One region of the Pararoseomonas sp. SCSIO 73927 genome, then DNA from elsewhere that is predicted to be linked to it. Evidence: riboswitches for the same ligand, from Rfam matches in the RefSeq annotation. Region 1 holds a riboswitch; the other holds the start of a gene.

What was found. Region 1 has a riboswitch for cobalamin ahead of metE (5-methyltetrahydropteroyltriglutamate--homocysteine S-methyltransferase). Riboswitches for the same ligand answer to the same signal wherever they lie in the genome.
Region 2: linked by a shared signal. The riboswitch ahead of VQH23_RS04700 (TonB-dependent receptor domain-containing protein) and the one ahead of metE (5-methyltetrahydropteroyltriglutamate--homocysteine S-methyltransferase) in region 1 are both predicted to bind cobalamin.

What each region holds. Positions count from the first base shown of each region.
Region 1 is NZ_CP146232.1:4,133,521-4,144,249, reverse strand. It holds gene VQH23_RS19540 (ABC transporter substrate-binding protein) at 1-1,114, opposite strand, end outside; gene metF (methylenetetrahydrofolate reductase [NAD(P)H]) at 1,237-2,202, opposite strand; gene metE (5-methyltetrahydropteroyltriglutamate--homocysteine S-methyltransferase) at 2,291-4,621, opposite strand; cobalamin riboswitch at 4,739-4,970, opposite strand; gene VQH23_RS19525 (hypothetical protein) at 5,114-5,455, shown strand; gene VQH23_RS19520 (LLM class flavin-dependent oxidoreductase) at 5,518-6,573, shown strand; gene VQH23_RS19515 (hypothetical protein) at 6,586-7,227, opposite strand; gene VQH23_RS19510 (sterol desaturase family protein) at 7,269-8,258, opposite strand; gene VQH23_RS19505 (polysaccharide deacetylase family protein) at 8,258-9,046, opposite strand; gene VQH23_RS19500 (beta-propeller fold lactonase family protein) at 9,049-10,041, opposite strand; gene msrB (peptide-methionine (R)-S-oxide reductase MsrB) at 10,273-10,692, opposite strand; gene msrA (peptide-methionine (S)-S-oxide reductase MsrA) at 10,689-10,729, opposite strand, start outside.
Region 2 is NZ_CP146232.1:983,689-994,417, forward strand. It holds gene metH (methionine synthase) at 1-2,956, opposite strand, end outside; gene VQH23_RS04700 (TonB-dependent receptor domain-containing protein) at 3,360-5,354, opposite strand; cobalamin riboswitch at 5,502-5,718, opposite strand; gene VQH23_RS04705 (TonB-dependent siderophore receptor) at 5,935-8,241, shown strand; gene VQH23_RS04710 (alpha/beta hydrolase-fold protein) at 8,547-9,497, opposite strand; gene VQH23_RS04715 (DUF3649 domain-containing protein) at 9,641-9,994, shown strand; gene VQH23_RS04720 (PepSY-associated TM helix domain-containing protein) at 9,991-10,729, shown strand, end outside.

The DNA of each region.
Region 1 (10,729 bases):
GCTCGCCCCCCTGCCGCTCGACGCGGCGGATGTAGACGTTCTGCACGATATCCCGCGTGGCCGCGTCGATGCTGACGGGCCCGCGCGGGCTCTCCCAGGAGAGGCCCTTCATCGCGTCGGCCAGGACCTGCCCGGCGGCGCCGGCGCCCGCCTTCTCGGCAGCCAGCCGCAGCAGGGTCATGCCGTCATAGCCGCCCGCCGCCATGAAGTTCGGCCGCATCCCCGCCGCCTCGCGGAAGGCGGCGACGAAGCGGCGATTGGCCTCGCTGTCATGCGCGGCGGAGTAGTGATGGGAGGAGACGACGCCCAGCGCCGGATCGCCCATGCCGTTCAGGATGTCGTCGTCCAGCACGTCGCCGAGCGCGATCAGCCGGATGCCCGCATCCTTCAGCCCGCGCTCCGCGAACTGCCTCATGAAGACCGAGCCGACGCCGGCGGGCACGAAGACGAAGACCGCCTCCGGGGTCGCATCCCGCGCGCGCTGCAGGAAGGGCGCGAAGTCCGGATTGGCCAGCGGCACGCGCAGCGCCTCCGCCACCGTGCCGCCCGCCGAGCCCAGGCGCTGGCCGAACCACTTCTCCGCGTCCAGCCCGGGGCCGTAGTCGGAGACGACGGTGACGGCCTTGCGGATGCCGTTTTCCGCCGCCCAGCCCGCCAGCGGCACCGTGACCTGCGGCGTGGTCTGGGAGGTCCGGAACACGAAGGGCGAGGCCTCCGTCACGGTCGCGGTGGCGGCGGACATCACCACCATCGGCACCCGCCCGCGCGCCGCGATCGGGGCGGCGGCCAGGGCATGCGGGGTGAGGACGAAGCCGGCAAGGGCCGAGACCCTCTCATTCACCACCAGCTCCTGCGCCAGGCGGCGGGTGGCGTCGGCCGCGCCCCCGTCGTCGCGCAGCAGGATCTCGACCGGGCGCCCCGCGAAGGCGGGGTTCTGGCGGGCGTAGAGCCGCACGGCCGCCTCGATCTGCTTGCCCGTCGAAGCGAAGGGGCCAGTCATGGAGAGGATCAGACCGACCCGGAAGGGCGCGTTCTGCGCGGTCGCCGGGCGGGCCAGCACGGCCGGTGCCAGCGGCAGCCCGGCCGCGCCGAGCAGGAGGGTGCGGCGGTTCATCGTTCTCTCCCCGGTGGTCCGAAGGGCTACCTCGAATCCGCCTTGTAATACAGCCTGCCGATTCGGATCGGCTCCTGCTCCCGCCGTTCCGCTCCCCGCAGGGATCGGCGCGGGCCGCCGCGTCAGGCGGCCCCGGCGGGGGTCGCCACCTCGGCCGGCCTGGGCCGCACGCCCAGGACATGGGCGATGGCGTAGGTCAGCTCGGGGCGGTTCAACGTGTAGAAGTGGAACTCGTCCACCCCGTTCGCCTGGAGGGTGCGGACCTGCTCCGAGGCCACCACGGTGGCGACGGTCCGGCGCATCTCCGGGTCGTCCTCGGTGCCCTCGAACATAGCGCCCAGCCAGGCCGGCACGGTGGTCCCGCACATGGCGGAGAACTTGGCGGCCTGGGCGTAGTTGGACACGGGCATGATCCCCGGCACGATCGGGGCGGTAATCCCGGCCTTCAGGCACCGCTCGAGGAAGCGCAGGTAGGTCGCGGTGTCGAAGAAGTACTGCGTGATCGCCCGGGTGGCGCCGGCGTCCAGCTTGCGCTTCAGGCTGTCCAGGTCGTCGTCGGGGCTCCGGGCAGAGGGATGGATCTCTGGATAGGCGGCGACCGAGATCTCGAAATCCGCGATCCGCCGCAGCCCGGCCACGAGGTCCGCCGCATAGGCGTAGCCGCCGGGATGGGGCGCGTACTCGGTGCCGGGAGGGGCATCGCCGCGAAGGGCCACGATGTGGCGCACCCCCGCCTCCCAGTAGCCCCGGGCCACCTCGTCCACCTCCTCCCGCGTCGCGCCCACGCAGGTCAGGTGGGCGGCCGGCACGAGGTCCGTCTCGGTTGCCAGGCGCGCGACGGTGGCGTGGGTGCGCGCATGGGTGCTGCCCCCGGCGCCATAGGTGACGGAGACGAAACGCGGCCGTAGCGGCGCCAGCCGCCGCACGCAGGCCCAGAGCTGCTGCTCCAGCACCTCCGTCTTCGGCGGGAAGAACTCGAAGGAGAGGAGCGGCGCGGGCTGGTCGGCGCCCCGCGCCGGCAGCGGCCCCACCCGGTCGCCCGACAGCCAGCGCTCCAGCGTCGGTGCCAGCTTCACGATCTCTCCCATCACCCGTTCCCTCTTAGCTATTCACGGCCGCGCATCCGGGCGGCCCTGCGGGGCCGGGGGCCGCGCGGCCCCCGGTCCTGTCCTCACGTCACGCCAGCTCCCGGACCCGCTTCGCCGCGGCCACCATGTTCACCAGGGCGGCGCGGGTCTCCGGCCACTTGCGGGTCTTGAGGCCGCAATCCGGATTTACCCAGAGCTGCTCCGGCGAGAGGCGGGAGCGCGCGGCCTGCAGCAGCCCCGTCATCTCCTCCACCGCCGGCACGCGGGGGGAGTGGATGTCGTACACCCCCGGCCCGATCTCCGCCGGGTAGCGGTAATCGGCGAAGGCGCCCAGCAGCTCCATCTTCGACCGCGCCGTCTCGATCGAGATCACGTCCGCATCCATGTCGCCGATCGCCGCGATGATGTCGTTGAACTCCGAGTAGCACATGTGGGTGTGGATTTGCGTGGCGTCCCCGACGCCCGAGGAGGTGATCCGGAAGCACTCCACCGCCCAGTCCAGGTAGTGCTGCCAGTCGCCGCGGCGCAGCGGCAGCCCCTCGCGCAGGGCCGCCTCGTCGATCTGGATGACCCTGGCGCCGGCCTTCTCCAGGTCCGTCACCTCGTCCCGGATGGCGAGCGCGATCTGGCGGCAGGCCCGTTCGCGCGACACGTCGTCGCGCACGAAGGACCAGTTGAGGATGGTCACGGGGCCCGTCAGCATCCCCTTCATCGGCCGCTCCGTCAGGCCCTGCGCGTAGTTCCACCACGCCACCGTCATCGGCTCCGGGCGGGACACGTCGCCGAACAGGACCGGCGGGCGCACGCAGCGGGAGCCGTAGGACTGCACCCAGCCGTGCTTCGTGAAGGCGAAGCCGGAGAGCCGCTCCCCGAAATACTGCACCATGTCGTTGCGCTCGAACTCGCCGTGCACCAGCACGTCCAACCCGATCTCCTCCTGCCAGCGGACGGTGCGCGCCGTCTCCTCGCGCAGGAAGGCCTCGTACTCGGCGTCCGTCATCGCGCCCTTCCCGTGGGCGGCGCGCGCCTTGCGCACCTCCTCGGTCTGCGGGAAGGAGCCGATGGTGGTGGTTGGGAAGGCCGGCAGCCCCAGCGCCTCGACCTGGAGCCGGCGCCGCTCGGCGAAGCCCATGCCGCGCCGCGCCATCGCCGCATCCACCGCCTTCAACCGCGCCGCGACGGCATCGTCGTGGATCTTGGGCGAGGTCTTGCGGGCCGCGGCCGCGGCGGAGGACGCGGCGAGCGCGCCCGCCACGCTCTCCCGCCCCCCGTTCAGGGCGCCGGCCAGGGTCGCCAGCTCCTCGAGCTTCTGCACGGCGAAGGCGAGCCAGCTCCGCACGTCCTCGTCCAGCGCCGTCTCCTGCGCCAGGTCAATCGGCGTGTGCAGAAGGGAGCAGGACGGGGCGAGCACGATGTCACGGCCCGCCGCCACGGGCGCCACCCGCGCCAGGATCGCCTCCAGATCCGCGCGCCACACGTTGCGGCCGTCCACCACGCCGAGCGAGAGCACCAGCCCCTCCGGCGCCTTCGCCAGCACCGCGTCCAGCTGATCCGGCGCGCGGATCAGGTCGATGTGCAGCCCGGCCACCGGCAGGTTCACCGCCTCGTCCAGGTTGTCGCCCAGCCCGCCGAAATAGGTGGTCAGCATCAGCCTTACCGTCGGCGCCGCCTTCGACAGCGCCTCATAGGCCATGGCCAGCAGGGCCCGGTCCTCATGGGTGAGGTCCAGCACGAGGCAGGGCTCGTCGATCTGCACCCAGTCGGCGCCCGCGGCGGAGAGGCGGCGCAGCACCGTGGCGTAGACGGGAAGCAGCGCGCGCAGCAACTCCTCCCGGTTCACCTCGCCCGCGTGGCTCTTGCCGAGGCGGAGGAAGGTCACGGGCCCGAGCAGCACGGGGCGCGTGTGCACGCCCTGCGCCCTCGCCTCCAGGAACTCGTCCACCACCTTCGTGGAGGAGAGGGCGAAGGCCTGGCCCGTGGAGAACTCGGGCACAAGGTAGTGGTAGTTCGTGTCGAACCACTTCGTCATCTCGGCGGCCGGCACGTCCACCGCCTTGTGGGTGCAGCCGTGCCCGCACTCGGCGTGCGCCTCGCCCCCCTCAGCCCCCTGCGCGCCCCGCGCCATGGCGAAGTAGGTGTCGAGGTCCACGGGCCCGCCCGTCCAGCCGTAGACCGCGGGGACGGCACCGACCATGGCGCTGGTGTCCAGCACGTGGTCGTAGAGGGAGAAGTCGTTGCTCGGCACATGGTCCACGCCGAGCTCCTTCTGCCGCGCCCAGGCCGTCGCCCGGAGCTCGGCCGCGGCCGCCAGCAGCGCGGTGCGGTCCGACTTGCCGGACCAGTAGCGCTCAAGCGCGGTCTTCAGCTCCCGGCGGGGGCCGATCCTGGGGAAACCGAGCGATGCGACAGTGACGGACATGAACCTCGCCTTCTCTGTTCTGGCGCGGTGGGCAGCCGCGAGCCGTCGCGCGGGCGCACCCCGCCGATGGCGGAATCCGTCCGTGAGAGACCTGCGACCTGACCGGGCACCCCGCCGGAGGACGTTATGTGCCGGGGCAGGTCTCCTGGCTCGCGGGTCAACGCCTCCGGCCCGGCCTTCCCGGCGCGGGGGCGTGAACCCCTTGCGCCAGTGACGCGTGATGGACCTCGGCTCGCCGCTCACAGTTGCGGGGGCAGCCCCGGATTCGGCGCTCTCGCGCCCGCACCGGGTTCCCTCTTAGCCCCGGCGCAGGGTCGCGCGCCGGGGAACCTCGACCCCGGCATCTGACCGAAGCCGGCCGCGGGTGTCAAGCGACATAAAGATATCCTTATGAGGAACATGTCGCCCTGAGCGCCCTGACCTGCGCCGCGTTGGTAAACCCTTCACCGAAACGACCGATAGTCGCCGCCCTATCCAGCTTTCGGCGGCGCCATGGAAATCAGCTACGACCCGGACGGCCGGCCCTACGTCTCGCGCTACGAGGTCGGCGACCTTGTCCGCCTCCGCGCCTCGGAGCGGGGCGAGATGGCCATGGGGCGGGTGGGCGACTGGGGCATGGTTGTCGCGGTCGGGCGCGGCTGGTCCGAGAACTTCGACGTGCAGATCGCCGGCTACTCGGAGGGGCGGACCTCGAGCCTGAAGCGCCTGACCGGCCTCACCCGCCGCGCCGTGGTGCCCTGCGACCGCAACGGCGTGCCGGTCTCCCTGCCGGAGCGGAGCGGGCTCCGGGCGGTGGATGCGGGCATGACCCGCAAGGTCGGCCGCGCGAGATAGGGGCCCGCCTCCCGGCTGGCCCCGTTTCTGCTACACCCCGGCCCGGCAGCCGGAGATCCCCTGTGGACATCGCCCTCTTCAACCTCATGTCCCAGAACCGCCCGGACGAGACGCCGGCGGAGATCCTCCGCACGACCGTGGAGAAGGTGATGCTGGCCGAGGCGCTGGGCTTCGACGGCGCCTGGTTCGCCGAGCACCACTTCACCAGCCACTCCGTCTGCCCCTCCCCGCTGATGATGGTGTCGCACCTCGCGGGGGTGACCACGCGGCTCCGCCTCGGCCCGGCCGTGGTGGTATTGCCGCTGCACCACCCCCTTCGCGTGGTGCAGGAGGTAGGGATGCTCCAGGCGCTCTCCGGCAATCGGCTGATGCTGGGCCTCGGCACCGGCCACCAGCCGCACGAGTTCCGCACCTACGGCATCCCCATGGCCGAGCGCACCGCCATGCTGGAGGAGGGCTGGGACATCATCACGCAGGGGCTGACGACCGGCCGGGTGGGATATGCGGGCCAGCATTACGCCGTGCCGGACGCGCCGATCGCCGCCTTCCCCGGCGCCGTGCCGCCCCTCTTCCTCGCGGGTGGTGAGCCGCGGCTGCTGCAGCGCGCGGCCCGCGCCGGCGGCTCCCTCTTCATCAGCCAGGGCCATCGCCGTGCGGCCGCCGCCCTGCCGATGCGGGACAAGCTCCTGGCCGCCCTCCGCGCCGGCGGCCTGCCCGATTCCGCCCTGAGGCTCGCGGTCCAGCGCTACGTCTTCGTCACCGAGGACCCGGCCGAGATGCGCCGCGCGGCCGAGGGCATGCTGCGCTTCATCCGCACCACCCTCTCCCTCCGCGAGGAGGAGCCGCAGCGCGACGGCGCCTTCATGCGATCGATCCCCTTCGAGGGGGAGCCGAGCATCGAGTGGCTGATGGAGAACGCGCCCATCGGCCCGGCCAGGCGCGTGGCGGAGCTGCTGGCGGAGGACTTCCACACCCTCTCGCCGAGCCACTGGAGCCTGTACATGGGCTTCACCGGCCTGCCCGCGCCGCGCGTCCTCGCCTCGCTCGAGGCTTTCGGGACGGAGGTGCTGCCGCTGCTCCGCCGGTTGAGCCCGGAGCCCGCGCGCCTGGCCTCCTGAGCCGCCCCGGGCTCAGCGCGCCTCGGGCTGCAGCGCGCAGGGCCCCTCAGGGTCCAGCGCGTCGCGGCCGAGCTTGAAGTAGACCTGCCGGTCCTCGTCCCGCCCGGCCTCTCGGGCGTGCTGGACATCGAAGCTGCAGCCTCGGATCCGGACCAGCGCCTGCAGCCGGGACCGCAGCCCCATGTACCGCAGCAGGGCGTACTCCGCGCCGATCCGCCCGCCCACGACGAAAGCCGTCTCGGGCGAGGCGCCGTCGCCCGAGGTCACCACCGCCCGGACGATCCGGTCCGTCTCGGCCTCGGCCGCGGGGCGGTCGGGCCGGGGCCTGACCCGGAAGACCACCTCCCGCGTCCCGCGGGTGGCCCGGTCCATGGCCGTGACGATCTCGACGCTGCCGTCCCCCTCCGGCATGGAGCGCTGGCGAACGAGGTTCAGCCCCAACCGGTCCAGCACGGCATAGGTCCAGAGAAGTCCGTCGACCGTGTAGGCCGTCTCGCGCCCCCGCCCGTCGCCCGAGGCGAGGACGCCGTCCACGACCGCCGCCGTGTCGCGGGCCGGTCCCTCCGCGGTCAGGCCCGACCGCGCCAGGGCGAGAAGCAGGAGGAGCACGGCCGCCCGCCCGGCCCCCTGCCGGCAAAGTCCCATGCGGCTCATCCCAAGACCTCCGGGCGCCGGCCCGGCGGCGCCCAGGGAGCTTAGGTCCGCGTCCCCGGCGCGTCGACCGCGCGCGCCACTCTCTTCCTGGTCCCGAAGAGCACGCCGAGAAGGCGGCGCGTCCCGTCCACCTGCTGCCGCCACCAGCCGCCATGGACGAGGCTCGCCGGCGCCTCCGGGTCGCCCGTGCGGGGGAACTGGTCGCGCCGGAAATCGCCGGTGCGGAAGATCATGTCCCAGACCGGGAACAGCACCGCGTAGTTCCGCCCTTCGTCCCCCGCCGAGAGCACGCCGTGGTGGAAGCGGTGGAAACGCGGCGAGACGAGCAGCCTCTCCCCGATCGCGCCGAAGGAGAGCCGGACATTGGCGTGGGACAGGCTCTCCGCCACGCGCATGACGAGGATGATCAGCGGGAACTGCCCGGGCGGCACCCCGATCAGCAGCGCGAGCCCGCCCACCCAGAGCGCCGCGATCACGTCGTCGATCACGTGGTTCCGGTCATCCGTCCAGAAGGTCATCTTCTCCTGGGCGTGGTGGATGGAGTGCAGCGCCCACCACCAGGGCAGGGTGTGCTGCAGCCGGTGCCGCCAGTACTCGCCGAAATCGATGATCAGGACGTAGAGGGCGAAGGCCAGGAGCGGCCGGGAATCCAGGCCGGGGATCAGCGTCTCCAGCGTCGGCGGCACCCAGCCCATGTCGGTCAGCCAGCCGTCGAACTGCGCCTGGAACCCGGCCAGCAGCACGAAGGCGATCAGCGGCAGCACGCCCAGCCGCGCCAGCAGCGTGTAGGTCACGTCCGTCCAGACCACGCGGCGGTCGTCCCAGCGCTCCACCGGGCGCCAGGCCTCCAGCGGGCGGCAGATGGCGACGACGACGAGAACCTGGATGACCCCGAAGACGATGAAGTCCATCCAGGCGAAGGCGTCCTCCTCCCACTCCATCATCCCGAAGGCGTAGAGCAGGGGCTGCACCCCGTTCTGAAACAGGAAGCTCGTGAAGGAGTCGTAGCCGCGGGAGATCGTGTCCAGCATCAACGCCGTCCCTCGGGGGGAAGGGTCTCGAAGCAGAAGCCGCGCGCCTGAAGCCCGGCGATCAGCGGCTCCAGGATGCCGGCGAAGGGCTCGCGCCGGCTGCGCACGCCCCAGTGCATGACCAGCACCTCACCGTCCCGGATGTTCGCCAGGTTCCGGTTCAGCAGCGCCGCGTTCGGGTGGGCGCCGGAATCCAGCTCGTCCCCCAGGAAGCCGTTGGCGGTCCAGCCCTGGTGCGCCAGCCCGCACTGCCGCGCCATGGACACCGCATTCGGCGTGGTCCGCCCGCCCGGCGCGCGCCAGAGCGGCAGGACCCGCGCATCCGGCACCGCCGCCTTCAGCGCCTGGATCGGCCGCTCCAGCTCCGCGCAGAGCGCCGCCGTGTCCAGCACCTCCGCCCCCTCCCCCGCGCGGCGGGAGGCGTAGCGGACCCGGCCGGGGCCGGAATCGCCGGTGAAGTACCAGTGCCGCCAGGTGTGGCTGGCGAAGATATGCCCCTCCGCCGCCCGCGCCCGCCAGAACTCCGCCCAGGAGGCGGACAGGGTGCGGTCCCCGCGGGCGCTGGGCTCGTCCGCGACGAAGAGTGTGGCGCGCACGCCGCGGCGGCGCAGGATCGCGGCGATCTCCTCCGCCTCCCGCGACCAGCCCGTGTCGATGGTCAGGTACAGCGTGCCACGGCAGGACGCCGCCGGGGCTGCCTGCCCTTGTGCCAGGGCGGGGAGCGCGGCGAGGGCGAGCAGCCCGGCCAGCGCCGCCCGGCGCATCCCCGGAAACCGGCCGGCCGCCACGGCTAGCGCTCCACCGGCGCGGCCGGCGCCTCGTTCCGGGCCTGCACCAGGCTCTTCGCCCGGAAGAAGATGCCGTGCGGGGAACGCCCCACCGGCGAGGTGGTGACCGCCCCCGTCTCCGGGTCCAGCAGCCCGAGCTGGCGGTTCCAGCGCAGTGTGGTCCAGAGCCGCCCGTGCTCGTCGAAGGAGATGCAGTCCGGCCCGCCCGGCACCTCGTAGGTGCGCATCACGTCCAGCGTCACCGGATCCAGCGCCGTGATCCGGCTGTCCACCCGGCTGGTGGCGTAGATCGGCCCGCCGCCCGGCGAGGGGAAGACCGCGTGCGCTCCGCGGCCCACCCTGATCTGGCGCTCCACCTTCCGCGCCTCCGGGTCCACCACGGCCACGTAGTCGGCGCCCATGACCCCCACCAGCAGCCTGCCGTTGTGCCAGATGATCCCGGCCGGCTCCCGCCCCACCTGGAGGGTCCAGGCCACCTGCCGGGTTTCCAGGTCGATCGCGGCGACCGCGCGGCTGCCCTGGACAGTGACGTAGGCCATCTTGCTGTCCGGGCGGTAGGCGATGTGGCTGGGCATGTCGCCGGGCTTCACGCGGCCGAGCAGGGTCAGCCCCATCGTCGGTCCGTCCCAGGCGTAGATGTCCACCTGGTCCCGCCGCAGCCCGGTGACGACGAGGGTCTTCCCGTCCGGGCTGAACTCCAGGTTGTAGGGGTTGGCGATCCGCTCCCGCTTTTTCACCTCGCCTGTCGCGGGGTCGAGGAAGAGGATCTCGTTCCCCCCGGAATCTCCGACCAGCAGCACGTCTCTCGCGGGGGAGAGAACGAGATGGTGCGGCTCCCTCAGCACGGGGATCTGCCGGATCTCCGCCCGCGTCTCGGTATCCACAACCTGCACGCCCGGGTCCATGGAGTTCACCACGAACACGACCTCGGCCGTGGCGGCGCCGGGCAGGAGGGAGGCCGCGAGAAGGGGCAGCGCGAGGGCGAGGCGACGCATGGTGACGGCTCCGGCTGCAGGTCGGGCGGCGCGGCCGTCGCGCCCGCAGGGTATCGAAGGATGGGCCGGGTGGGTTAACGAATCCCGCGGCCCGGCACCATCCCTACCGCGCCGCTCCTGCCCCATGCCAGCCACCCCGGTTGCGACGGGCCGGCGACCGGCCGGATCTCCGGCCCGGCCGCCTCGCCCTTCCAGCGGGTCCTGTAGCACGGGCCCGCCCGGCGCGCGGCATCACTCCAGCGCGTTGCCGTCCTCGTCCCGCGGGTGGAAGTCCAGCGCCACGCCGTTCATGCAGTAGCGCTCCCCGGTCGGGCGGGGGCCGTCCGGGAAGACGTGGCCGAGATGCCCGCCGCAGGCCGCGCAGCGCACCTCCGTCCGCACCATCCCGTGGGAACGGTCCGTCACCGTCGAGACCGCGCCCTCGATCGGCTTCCAGAAGGAGGGCCAGCCCGAACCGCTCTCGTACTTCGTGTCGCTGGCGAAGAGCGGGGACTGGCAGCCGGCGCAGTGATAGATGCCGTCCCGCTTCTCCACGTTAAGCGGGCTCGTGCCCGGCCGCTCCGTGCCGTGGCAGCGCAGCACGCGGTAGGCCTCGGGCGAGAGGTCCTCCTTCCACTGCTGGTCGCTGCGCTGGATGACCTCTTCGCTCATGCCGCGCGCTCCTTCAGGCGATGGGCAAAGCCCTTGC
Region 2 (10,729 bases), 2.3 Mb from region 1:
GGCCGGCGCACTTCCAGTAGCCGTAGATCGCCTGCGGCCGCAGGATCTCCTGCTCCGCCGTGATACGCAGCATCCGCTGCAGCACGGGCCGCAACTCCTGCTTCGCCCAGCCCAGGAAGTCGTCCAGCGAGCGGCCCTGCTTCCGGAAGCCCCACTGGAACTGGTACAGGCTCCGCTCATTGATGAAGGGCACCACGGCCTTCGGCGCGGCCTCGATCACGCGGGCGCCCCAGAAGGGCGGCGTCGGGGCCTGCGTCTCCGTGGCCAGCCGGCGGCGGCGCGCTTGGGCGTAGGCCACGTCCACCGGGGCGAAGCCGCGCGCATCGGCGGTGCCGAGGGTGCGGCGCTCCTTGCGGGACTTGTCCACGCGCTTCGTCTGCAGCGCGGCCAGGTAGTCGTCGAAGCCGTTGCCGACGACCTTGTCCATCAGGTGCAGCCCGTCGAAAGCATCGCGCGCGTAGGCGACGCGGCCGGAGGCGTAGGCCTTCACGCAGTCGTCCTCCACGTAGTTGCGCGTCAGCGCCGCGCCGCCGAGCATCACGGGGATGTCGAGGCCGATGCGCGTCATCTCCTCCAGGTTCTCGCGCATCACGACGGTGGACTTCACCAGCAGGCCGGACATGCCGATGGCGTGCGCGCGGTGCTCCTTCGCCGCGGCCACCATGTCCGCCAGCGGCACCTTGATGCCGAGGTTGACGACCCGGTAGCCGTTGTTGGTGAGGATAATGTCCACGAGGTTCTTGCCGATGTCGTGCACGTCGCCCTTCACGGTGGCGAGCACGATGGTGCCCTTCTCCTGCCCCTCGGCCCGCTCCATGTGGGGCTCCAGATAGGCGACGGCCGCCTTCATCGTCTCCGCGCTCTGCAGCACGAAGGGAAGCTGCATCTTGCCGGCGCCGAAGAGCTCGCCCACCACCTTCATCCCGTCGAGCAGGATGTTGTTGATGATCTCGATCGGCGCGATGCCCTTCGCCAGCGCATCGGCCAGCTCGTCGTCCAGGCCCTTGCGGTCGCCTTCGACGATGCGGTCCTTCAGGCGGCCCTCGACCGTCTCGGCCTTCTTCTTCGCGCCCGTGTCGGCGGCCTTCCGGCCGGCGAAGATCTCCAGCAGCTTCTGCAGGGGATCGTAGTCCTCGGTCCGGCGGTCGAAGATCAGGTCCTCGGCGACCTTCACCTCCTCGGCCGGGATCTGGTGCAGGGGCTTGATCTTGGAGACGTGGACGATGGCGCCCGTCATACCCGCCTTCACGGCGTGGTCGAGGAAGACCGAGTTCAGCACGTGCCGAGCGGCCGGGTTCAGGCCGAAGGAGATGTTGGACAGGCCGAGCATGATCTGGATGTCCGGGAAACGCTCCCGGATCATGCGGATGCCGTCCAGCGTCCAGACGCCGAGCTTGCGGTCGTCCTCATTCCCCGTCGCGATGGTGAAGGTCAGGGGGTCGATCATCAGGTCGGACTGCGGCAGCCCGTGACGGTCGCAGGCGAACTCCACCAGCCGGGTGGCGATCCGCAGCTTGTCCTCGGCGGTCTTGGCCATGCCCACCTCGTCGATGGTGAGCGCGATCACGGCGGCGCCGAACTTCTTGGCGAGGATCATGCGGTCCGTCGCGTGCCCCTCGCCGTCCTCGAAGTTGATCGAGTTGATGATGGGCTTGCCGCCATGCAGTTTCAGCGCCGCCTCGATAACCGGCGTCTCGGTGGAATCGATCACCAGCGGCGCGTTCACGCTGCTGGTGAAGCGCCGGACCACCTCGTTCATCTCCTCCATCTCGTTGCGGCCGACGAAGGCGGTGCAGATGTCGAGGGAGTTCGAGCCCTCGCCGATCTGGTCGCGGCCCATGGTGACGCAACCGTCCCAGTCATGCGCCGCCTGCCTCTCCCGCCAGGCCTTGGAGCCGTTCGCGTTGCAGCGCTCGCCGATGGAAAAGTAGCTGTTCTCCTGCCGCAGGGGCACCGGGGCGTAGAGGGACGCAACGGAGGGAACCCAGACCGGGCTGCGCCGCACCGGCGCCGGCCGGTGTGCGGCCCCGCCGCGCTTGCGCAGCATCGCGTCCAGCGCCGCAATATGCGGGGTGGAGGTACCGCAGCAGCCGCCGATGAGGTTCAGCCCGTCCTCGGTGACGAAGCGCTCCATCCAGCTCGCCAGCTCGGAGGGGCCGAGCGGGTAGTGGGTCTTGCCGTCCACCAGCTCCGGAAGCCCGGCATTGGGCTGGCAGGAGAGCAGGCCCGGCCAGTTCTGGGAGAGCCAGCGGACGTGCTCCGCCATTTCCTGCGGGCCGGTGGCGCAGTTCAGCCCCATCAGGTCCACGTCGAGCGAGTGCACCACCGCCGCGGCGGCGCCGATGTCGGGCCCGACCAGCAGGGTGCCAGTCGTCTCCACCGTCACCTGCACGAAGATCGGGATGTCGGACTTCGCCTCGGCGCGCGCGATCTTGGCCGCGTTCACCGCGGCCTTGATGAAGAGCGTGTCCTGGTTCGTCTCGGTCAGCAGCGCGTCCGCCCCGCCCGCGATGAGGCCGCGGCACTGGGTGAGGAGCGCCGCCTCCAGCGCGTCGTAGGTGACGTTGCCGAGGGAGGGCAGCTTCGTCCCCGGCCCGATATCGCCGATCACCCAGCGGTGGCGCCCGTCGGCGAAGCCCTCCGCCGCCTCCCGCGCGAGTTCCACCGCCACCTTGTTCAGCTCGAAGGCGCGGTCCTCCAGCTCGAACTCCCCGAGCGTGATGGGAGAGCCGCCGAAGGTGTTGGTCAGCACCATGTCGGCGCCGGCCTCGTAGTAGCCCCGATGGATCTCCCGCACGATGTCCGGGCGGGAGAGGACGAGGACGTCGGTGCAGTTCTCCCGGCCCCAGTAGTCCCGGTCCACCTCCAGATCCATGACCTGCACGCGGCTGCCCATCCCGCCGTCGCAGAGGAGCACGCGGTCGCGAAGGGCGTCGAGGAGATGCGGTCGGGACATGGGGCAATGGTCCTGCACGACAGTTCCGGAAGCGGCCGACGCCGCCCGGAACCGGTCCCGGCAGGATAATCAGGCCACTTCCCAGTCCCATACTCTCTTAAAGATATCCTTATGTCCAGTGCCGGGCGCGTGCTGCTGGCCGGACCAGGGGGCTTTGCCCCCTGGAACCCCCACCAGGAGGCTGAGCCTCCTGGACCTGCATCGGGCTGCCGCGGGACTGACCGGATGGGTCAGCCCTCCACGACCGGCACCCTTCCTGCCCCCGCAGTCGCCTCGGCTCCAAGAGCCGAGGCGCACCGTCAGCCGGGCAAAGGCCAAAGCCTAGAAGAAGATGATGGTGAGGGGTCCGGGGAGAGGAAGAATTCCTTCTTCCTCTCCCTGGCCACGGACCGGAACCGAGGGATTAGAACGTCCCGCGGATTCCTGCCAGCGCGCTCCGCCCCGGGATGACGAAGCCGTTTGCCGGCTCGTAGCGGGAGTTGCCGAGGTTCCGGATCTCCACGAAGCCCGAGACCTTCTCGATCACCGGCACCGTGGCGGTGAGGTTGAACACCGTGCCGGCGCGGTTCTTCCCCGGTGCCGTGATGGAGGTGCCGTCGTCGTTGTAGCGGGCGAAGGCGCCTTCGGGGGAGGGTCCGGTGTAGATCAGCTCGGGCACCACGGTCACGCGGCCGCCCTGCGGCCCGCCCCAGGGCACGGGCGCGGAGAGGCGGGCGGTCAGGGTGGCGAGGTTGCGCGCGCGCCGGGCCAGGGGCTGGTCGTTGGTGGTGTCGCGCGCCTCCTGCACGGTCCAGGTGCCGGTGAGGGAGAGCCAGTCGGCGGGCCGCACCGTGAGGGAGAACTCCCCGCCGCGGATCCGCGCGCGCTCGACGTTGAGCAGGGTGGTGAAGCTCGCGTCGTAGTTGATCAGGTTCCTCAGCCGGTTGTCGAAGTAGAGGGCCGAGACCGTGGCCCAGGAGGTCACGTCCGTCTCGATGCCGGCCTCCCAGGAGAAGCTCTCCTCCGGCTTCAGGTCCGGGTTGCCCTGGAAGAAGCCGGTGATGGTGCCGAAGCGCTGGAAGAGGGAGGGGGCCTTGAAGGCGGTGCCGGCGGAGGAGCGCAGGCGGGAGGCGATCTCGGGAAGGGCGAGCACGCCGCCGAGGCGCCAGCTCGTGAAGCCGTCGTAGTCCTCCGGCCCGTCGTGCCGCAGGCCGGCGTTCAGGTCCAGGCGGTCGAAGAGACGCCCCTGGGCCGAGACGTAGCCGGCGGCGGAGCGCTGGGAGGCGTCCACGGTCGTGCGGAAGAAGGCGGAGCCGTTCGCGCTGTCGGCGGTCTCCTTCTCCCACTGGCCGCCGAACAGCACCGCCACGTCGGTCAGGGCGCCGGCATTCGGCAGGCGCACGGTGTTGTCGAAGAACACCGCCCGCCGCTCGGCGCGGTAGAGGTCGTCCGCCGTGGCGAAGGGGTTCGCCACGTCCGGCAGGTTGGTGTAGCGGCGCCGGTTGTGGCTGCCGGAGAGGGTAAGGCGCGTGCTCCAGGCGCCGCCGAACAGGTCCGCCGTGCCGCGCAGGTAGCCGAACCAGGACCGGTCCTGGGCGGTGTAGTTCGGGTCGTCGTTCGGCACGTTGTCGAGGCCGAGCGTGTTCTCCCGGCCGCGCACGAAGCCCTCGATCCGGGTACGGCCAAGGAACTCGCCCGGCACCGTCTCGCCGAGGGTCAGGCCGAGCCGGGCCGTGCCGACGGCGGAGCGCAGCCCGTCCCGCTCCCCGAGGTTGTTCGTGAAGCGCGGGGCTACGGCGTTGCTGCCGCGGGTGGAGAGGCTCTGGCCGGTGAGCTGGTAGTCGAAGGCGCCGAGGGTGCCGCCCACGCCGGCGTGGCCGCGCACCGTGGAGCGGCTGCCGCCCGCGGCCTCAAAATAGGGCGCCGCGGCGCGGTCGGCCGGGGCGGCGCGGGTGATGAGGTTCACCACGCCGCCGATCGCGGCGGAGCCGTAGACGGAGGAGGCGGGGCCGCGCACCACCTCGATCCGCTCGATGTCGCCCAGCAGCTCGTTGCCGAAGTTGAAGGCGCCGTTCGGGTCCGAGGGGTCGTTGATCGGCACGCCGTTCAGCAGCACCAGCACCTGGCGCGCGTTGGTCCCGCGCGCGAAGCCGGAGGCCTGCTGGCCGAGGCCGCCGGACTGCACGAGCCGGAAGCCCGGCACGACCGCCAGGGCCTCGGCGAGGGTGGTGTACCCGTTCTCCTCGATGGTCCGGCGGTCGATCACCGTGACGGCGGCGGGGATGCGCTCCTGCGGCGTCGGGACGCGGGTTGCGGTCACCACCACCTCGGGCACGGTGGCGGGGTTGGTCGAGACGTCCTGAGCGATGGCCGGCCCCATGGGAGCAATGGCGATCAGGGCGAGGATCCGGCGTTTCATCCCGGGGTGCCTCCGTTGCACGGTCCGCGTTTCGCCCCGGCCAGGGATGGCCGGAACGGGCTTGCGTCGTGCTCGCATGACGGAGGCGCGCCGGATGGCCGGCGCGCCCTGGGTCCGTTTACGCCGGTGCTCCCCGCCCGGCACGCGCGAGACAACATCTGCGCCGGCCGGTCTCCTGGCTCGCGACGTGGCGGGCACGCGCCCGCCTGACGGTCCCGCCTTCTCGCGCCGGTGGGCGCAATGGCATCGGGGGCCGTCGCCGTCGCCTACAGTTGCGGGGGCAGCTGCGGATCGGTGGCGGGGATCGCCACGTCGCGCATTCCCGTTTCAGCCCTTCCGGGCCACCGGCGCATGGGGCGGAACCTATCGACACGAACGCGTGAAGTCCAGGGAGGGGCAGCCCGGCCGGAGTGGCGAGGCGCAGGCGCCACATGCCCGCGCACGGGCGGCACCGCGGCGGCTCCCGCAGCCGGAACGCGGTGGCACCGCGCAACTGGAACGCAGAGCCGCGACGGCGTTTGACACTGATAGCCATTCTCACTTACTTCGCCGCCACACGTCAGCGTGAAGGAGCGGCCTGGTGAGCGTAGCCCGTCGGCAGAATACAGCAGCCCAGGTCGCCCCTCCCGTCAGGGCGACAGGCACGACGGACGGCATCCCCGCGCCCTGTCCGCGCCCGGCGACGGGCACCAGGACCCTCACCGGCGCCGTGGTGGCGTGCGGCCTCGCCCTCTCGGTTCAAGCCCAGGCCCAAGCCCCGGCCCAGGAGGCGACCCGGCAGGTGGCCCAACAGGCGGCCGGAACCGCCACGGGGCAGGCCGCGGCCGGGTCGGGCGCCGCGCCCGTCGCCGTGCCGATGGTGGATGTCACCGCCGCGGGGGCCCCGGGCACCCTGCAGCCGGCCTATGCCGGCGGCCAGGTCGCGCAGGGCGGGTCGCTCGGGCTGCTCGGCAGCCGCAGCCTGATGGACTCCCCCTTCAGCACGACGAGCTTCACGTCGCAGGTCGTGGAGGACCAGCAGGCGCGCACCATCGCCGACACGCTGATCAACGACTCCTCCGTCCGCCTCACCACCGGTGCCAACGGCTTCGACGACACCTTCTCCATCCGCGGCTTCCAGGTGGGATCCTCGGATGTCGGGCTGAACGGCCTGTTCGGGCTGATCTCCTCCAACCGCGCCCAGGCGCAGTACATCGAGCGGATCGAGCTCCTCCGCGGCCCCGGCGCGCTCATCAACGGCATCGCGCCCGGCGGCAGCATCGGCGGCGCGATCAATGTCATCACCAAGCGGGCCGGCGACGACCCGCTGACCCGCCTGACGCCGGTCTTCATCAGCGACGGCAATTTCGGCATCCAGGCCGACCTGGCGCGCCGCTACGGCGCGAACAACGAGTGGGGCGTGCGCTTCAACGGGCTGTACCGCGACGGCGAGGCCTCCATCGAGGACGGCAACCTCCGCAGCGGCCTCGCCGCGCTAGGGCTGGACTATCGCGGGGACCGGTTCCGCCTGTCCGTGGACGGCATCTTCCAGCGTGACGACACCCGGAACTTCCGCCCGCAGCTCACCCTCTCCAGCGCCATTCCCTATATCCCCTCCGTGCCGGATTCGCGCAGCAACTGGTTCCCCGGCACCCGGCTGCGCCAGCAGGACAGCACCATCGCTACCCGGGCCGAGTACGACGTGGCGGACTGGGTGACCGTCTACGGGGCCGTGGGCTACCGCGACGGCTGGAACGAGCAGACCTTCCCCGATTCCCGCCCGGGCGGCGCCAACGAGCTCGGCGACTTCCGGGTCACCAACGCCCTCTACGACTCCTACACGCGGGTCGTCAGCGGGACGGCCGGCGCCAACTTCCGGTTCAACCTCCTCAACGTCGGCCACACCCTCAACCTCGCCTATTCCGGCCTCCGGCAGGATGCGGGCAACGCCTACATCACCTCCGCCATCACCTACCCCTCCAGCATCTACAACCCCTCCTCGCTGCCGCCCATCACCGCCCCGCGCACCGACCCGCGCCGGGCCTCGATCACGGAGTTCTCGAGCTTCGCGCTGGCCGACACGCTCTCCTTCTTCAACGATCGCGTCCTGCTGACCGGCGGCGTGCGCTTCCAGAACGTGCAGGTGAACAGCTACAGCACGGCAACCGGGGCACGGACGAGCCAGTACGACGCCGACGCGACGACGCCCCTCGGCGGCATCGTGGTGAAGCCCTGGCAGAACGTCTCCCTCTACGCGAACTACGCCCAGGGCCTGACCCGCGGCGAGATCGTCGGCCCCGGCTTCAACAACACCGGCGAGGTCCTCGCCCCCTACAAGTCCGAGCAGATCGAGGCCGGCGTCCGCGTGGACTGGGGCAGCGTCACCACCACCGCTTCCGTGTTCCAGATCACCCGGCCAAACGCCATCCGCACCGCGGCCAACAACCGCGCCTATGACGGCGAGCAGCGGAACCGCGGCCTGGAGCTCTCCGCCTTCGGCGAGATCACGCCTGGCCTGCGCGCCCTGGTCAGCGCGACCTTCATCAACCCCGAGCTGACAAGCCCCACCAACCCCGCCGAGCGCGGCAACGACGCGGCGGGCGTGCCGGACAAGACCTTCTCCGGCAGCCTGGACTGGGACGTGCCGGGGGTGCCCGGCCTCGCCCTCAACGGGCGCGTGATTCACACCTCGGGCTCTTACCTCACCACCGCCAACACGCTGCGCTTCGACGGCTGGACGCGGGTGGACTTCGGGGCCCGCTACAGGACGGAGATCGCCAACAAGCCGGTCACGCTGCGCGCCAACCTGGAGAACGCGTTCGGGGCGGATTACTGGCTCACCACCGGCACCTTCGTGACCGTGGGCTCGCCGCGCACCCTCATCGTGTCGGCAGCCTTCGACTTCTGATGGACCTGGGCCTGACAGGTCCGGGACCAGGGGGCGCCGCCCCCTGAAACTCCCGCCAAGGGCCTGAGGCCCTTGGATCCCCTTCTGGCTGCCGCCATGCCGTCCTGAGACGGTGTTTCCGCGGGACGGGCTCCTTCCTGCCTTTGCAGTCGCCTCGGGTCATCGACCCGAGGCGCACCGTCAGCCGAAAGAGACCAGCTACTAGAAAAAGATGATGGTGAGGGGTCCGGGGAGAGGAAGAATTCCTTCTTCCTCTCCCTGGCCACGGACCGGAAGCGAAGGACGGGAACGAGGCCGTGCCGCGATCAGCGCGACAGGATGAACCGCAGCCCGCGCTGCACGGCCACGGGGAAGGCGGACATGTGCCCGTCGTCCGGCAGCGTCTCGAAGCCCAGTTCCAGCCCGGGCAGGGGCCGCAGCCGGTCCGCGAGTTCGCGCGCCCCGTCCACCATCCGCATCATCTCCATGCGCGGTCGCCAAGCCGGGTCGTGCCAGGGCGCGAGGCTCTGCTCGTAGGCGCCCACGGTCATCAGCAGGCGCAGCGGCGCGGGGCGGTCCGTGCGGGCGATGAAGCGCTCCGCCGATGTCAGGACCGCGCTGTCCTCCCACCAGATGGCGGGGCTGCCGGCCACGTAATCCCGGAAGGCGCCGGGCCGGGTGAACAGGGCGTGCAGCGCGAAGAGGCCGCCGAAGGAGTGGCCGAGCACGGCGTGGCGCGAGGCGTCGATCGGCGCCGCGCGACGGGCCAGGGGCTTCACCGTCTCCTCGATGAAGTCGAGCAGCTCGTCCGCGCCGCCCGTGCGCATGGCGGGGCGGCCCTCGGCGGCCGGCATCTCCCGGCCGGGCGGCGGGGTGAGGTCGAAGCTGCGGCGGACGAGGTCGTAGGGGTCGTCCGTCCGGTAGCCGATGCCCGCGACCACGGCGGCGGAGCGGATCCCGGCCTCGCGCGGCAGGAAGGCGAGGACGCGGATTGTGTCCACCACCAGGCCCATCACGGCGTTGGCATCGAGCACGGTGATCATCGGCCATCCCTCGGGCGGGGGCTCGCCGGCGGGGACGTGGAGGAAGACGCGGAAGGGGTGGCCGCCGCGCGATGCCAGCTCGTGCCGGGTGGTGCGGGGGATCGGCTCGGGCGCGGCCTCCTGCGCCCGCGCGAGGGTGGGGCAGGCCAGGGTGGGGCAGGCCAGCGCCGCGAGGAGGGGCGCGAGGCCGCGCCGGCGAAGGGGTACGGGGGGATGGAGGGTGGTCCGGATCATGCGGCCACTCATGCCACAGGGGGCCGCCCCCGTGACCGGATCGCCCCTGCGTTCGGGTGCGCGCGGCGGAACGCCCCTGCCGCGCGGCGCGGGGATGGAGAATCGGGTGCTGCGGCCGGGCCTGCCGGGTTAGGGGCTGCGGCATGACGGCCTGGACGGCGCGCGGCGCGATGGAATGGATTGGCGGGGGCGGCCGCGCGCGCGCCGGCGGCATCGCCGTGCGGGTGGTGGCGGCGATCCTCGGCGGCTACGCGCTGGGGGCCTTGCTCTCCGCCGCACTGGCCGTGGCGCTGCCCCCTGCGTTGGCCATGGGGCGCGCGGACGCGGTGCTGACGGGGATGATGGCGGGGCTGGCCGGGCACGCCGCCGCCGCGATCTGGGTCTTCGCGGCGCGCAGCGCGGCGCGGGCCGTGGCGGGGCTGCTTCTCGCCGCGCTGCCGCTCGCGGCGATGGTCCTGGCCGGCCATTGGCATGCTACGGGGAGGATCCTGCCGTGAAGACCGGCTTCCGGCAGTCCATGGCGTGGCTGCACACCTGGTCCGGCCTGCTGGCGGGCTGGATCCTCTTCGCCGTGTTCCTGACGGGCACGGCGAGCTATTTCCGGCCGGAGATCACGGCCTGGATGCGGCCGGAGGCGTATCGCGCCGGCCCTCCCCCCGCCTCCGCCCAGCCGATGGTGGACGCGCTGGCCCGGATGGCGCCCGGCGGCTTCACCCTCATGCTGCCGGACGGGCGGGACGGGATGGCCAGCGCCTACTGGCGCGAGGCCGGGGCGGGCCGCCGCGGCTTCCGGGAGGCGGTGCTGGACCCCGCGACGGGCAAGGTGGTGCAGGGGCGGGAGACGCGCGGCGGGGAGTTCTTCTTCCGCCTGCACTTCCAGCTTCACTACATGAGCCCGCTTTGGGGCCGCTGGATCGTCAGCTTCTGCGCCATGATGATGCTGGTGGCGATCATCAGCGGCATCGTCACGCACAAGCGGATCTTCGCGGATTTCTTCACCTTCCGCCCGCGCAAGGGCCAGCGGTCCTGGATCGACGCGCACGCGGCGGTGGCCACCCTCGCCCTGCCCTACCACGCGATGATCACCTTCACCGGGCTGGTCACGCTGATGCTGATGCTGATGCCCTGGGGGACGCAGCTGGCCTATCCCGGCGACGCGCGCGGCTTCAGCAACGAGGTGTTCGGCCGCGCGGCCCCCGCGCGCCCCTCCGGCCGGGCGGCGCCACTGGTGG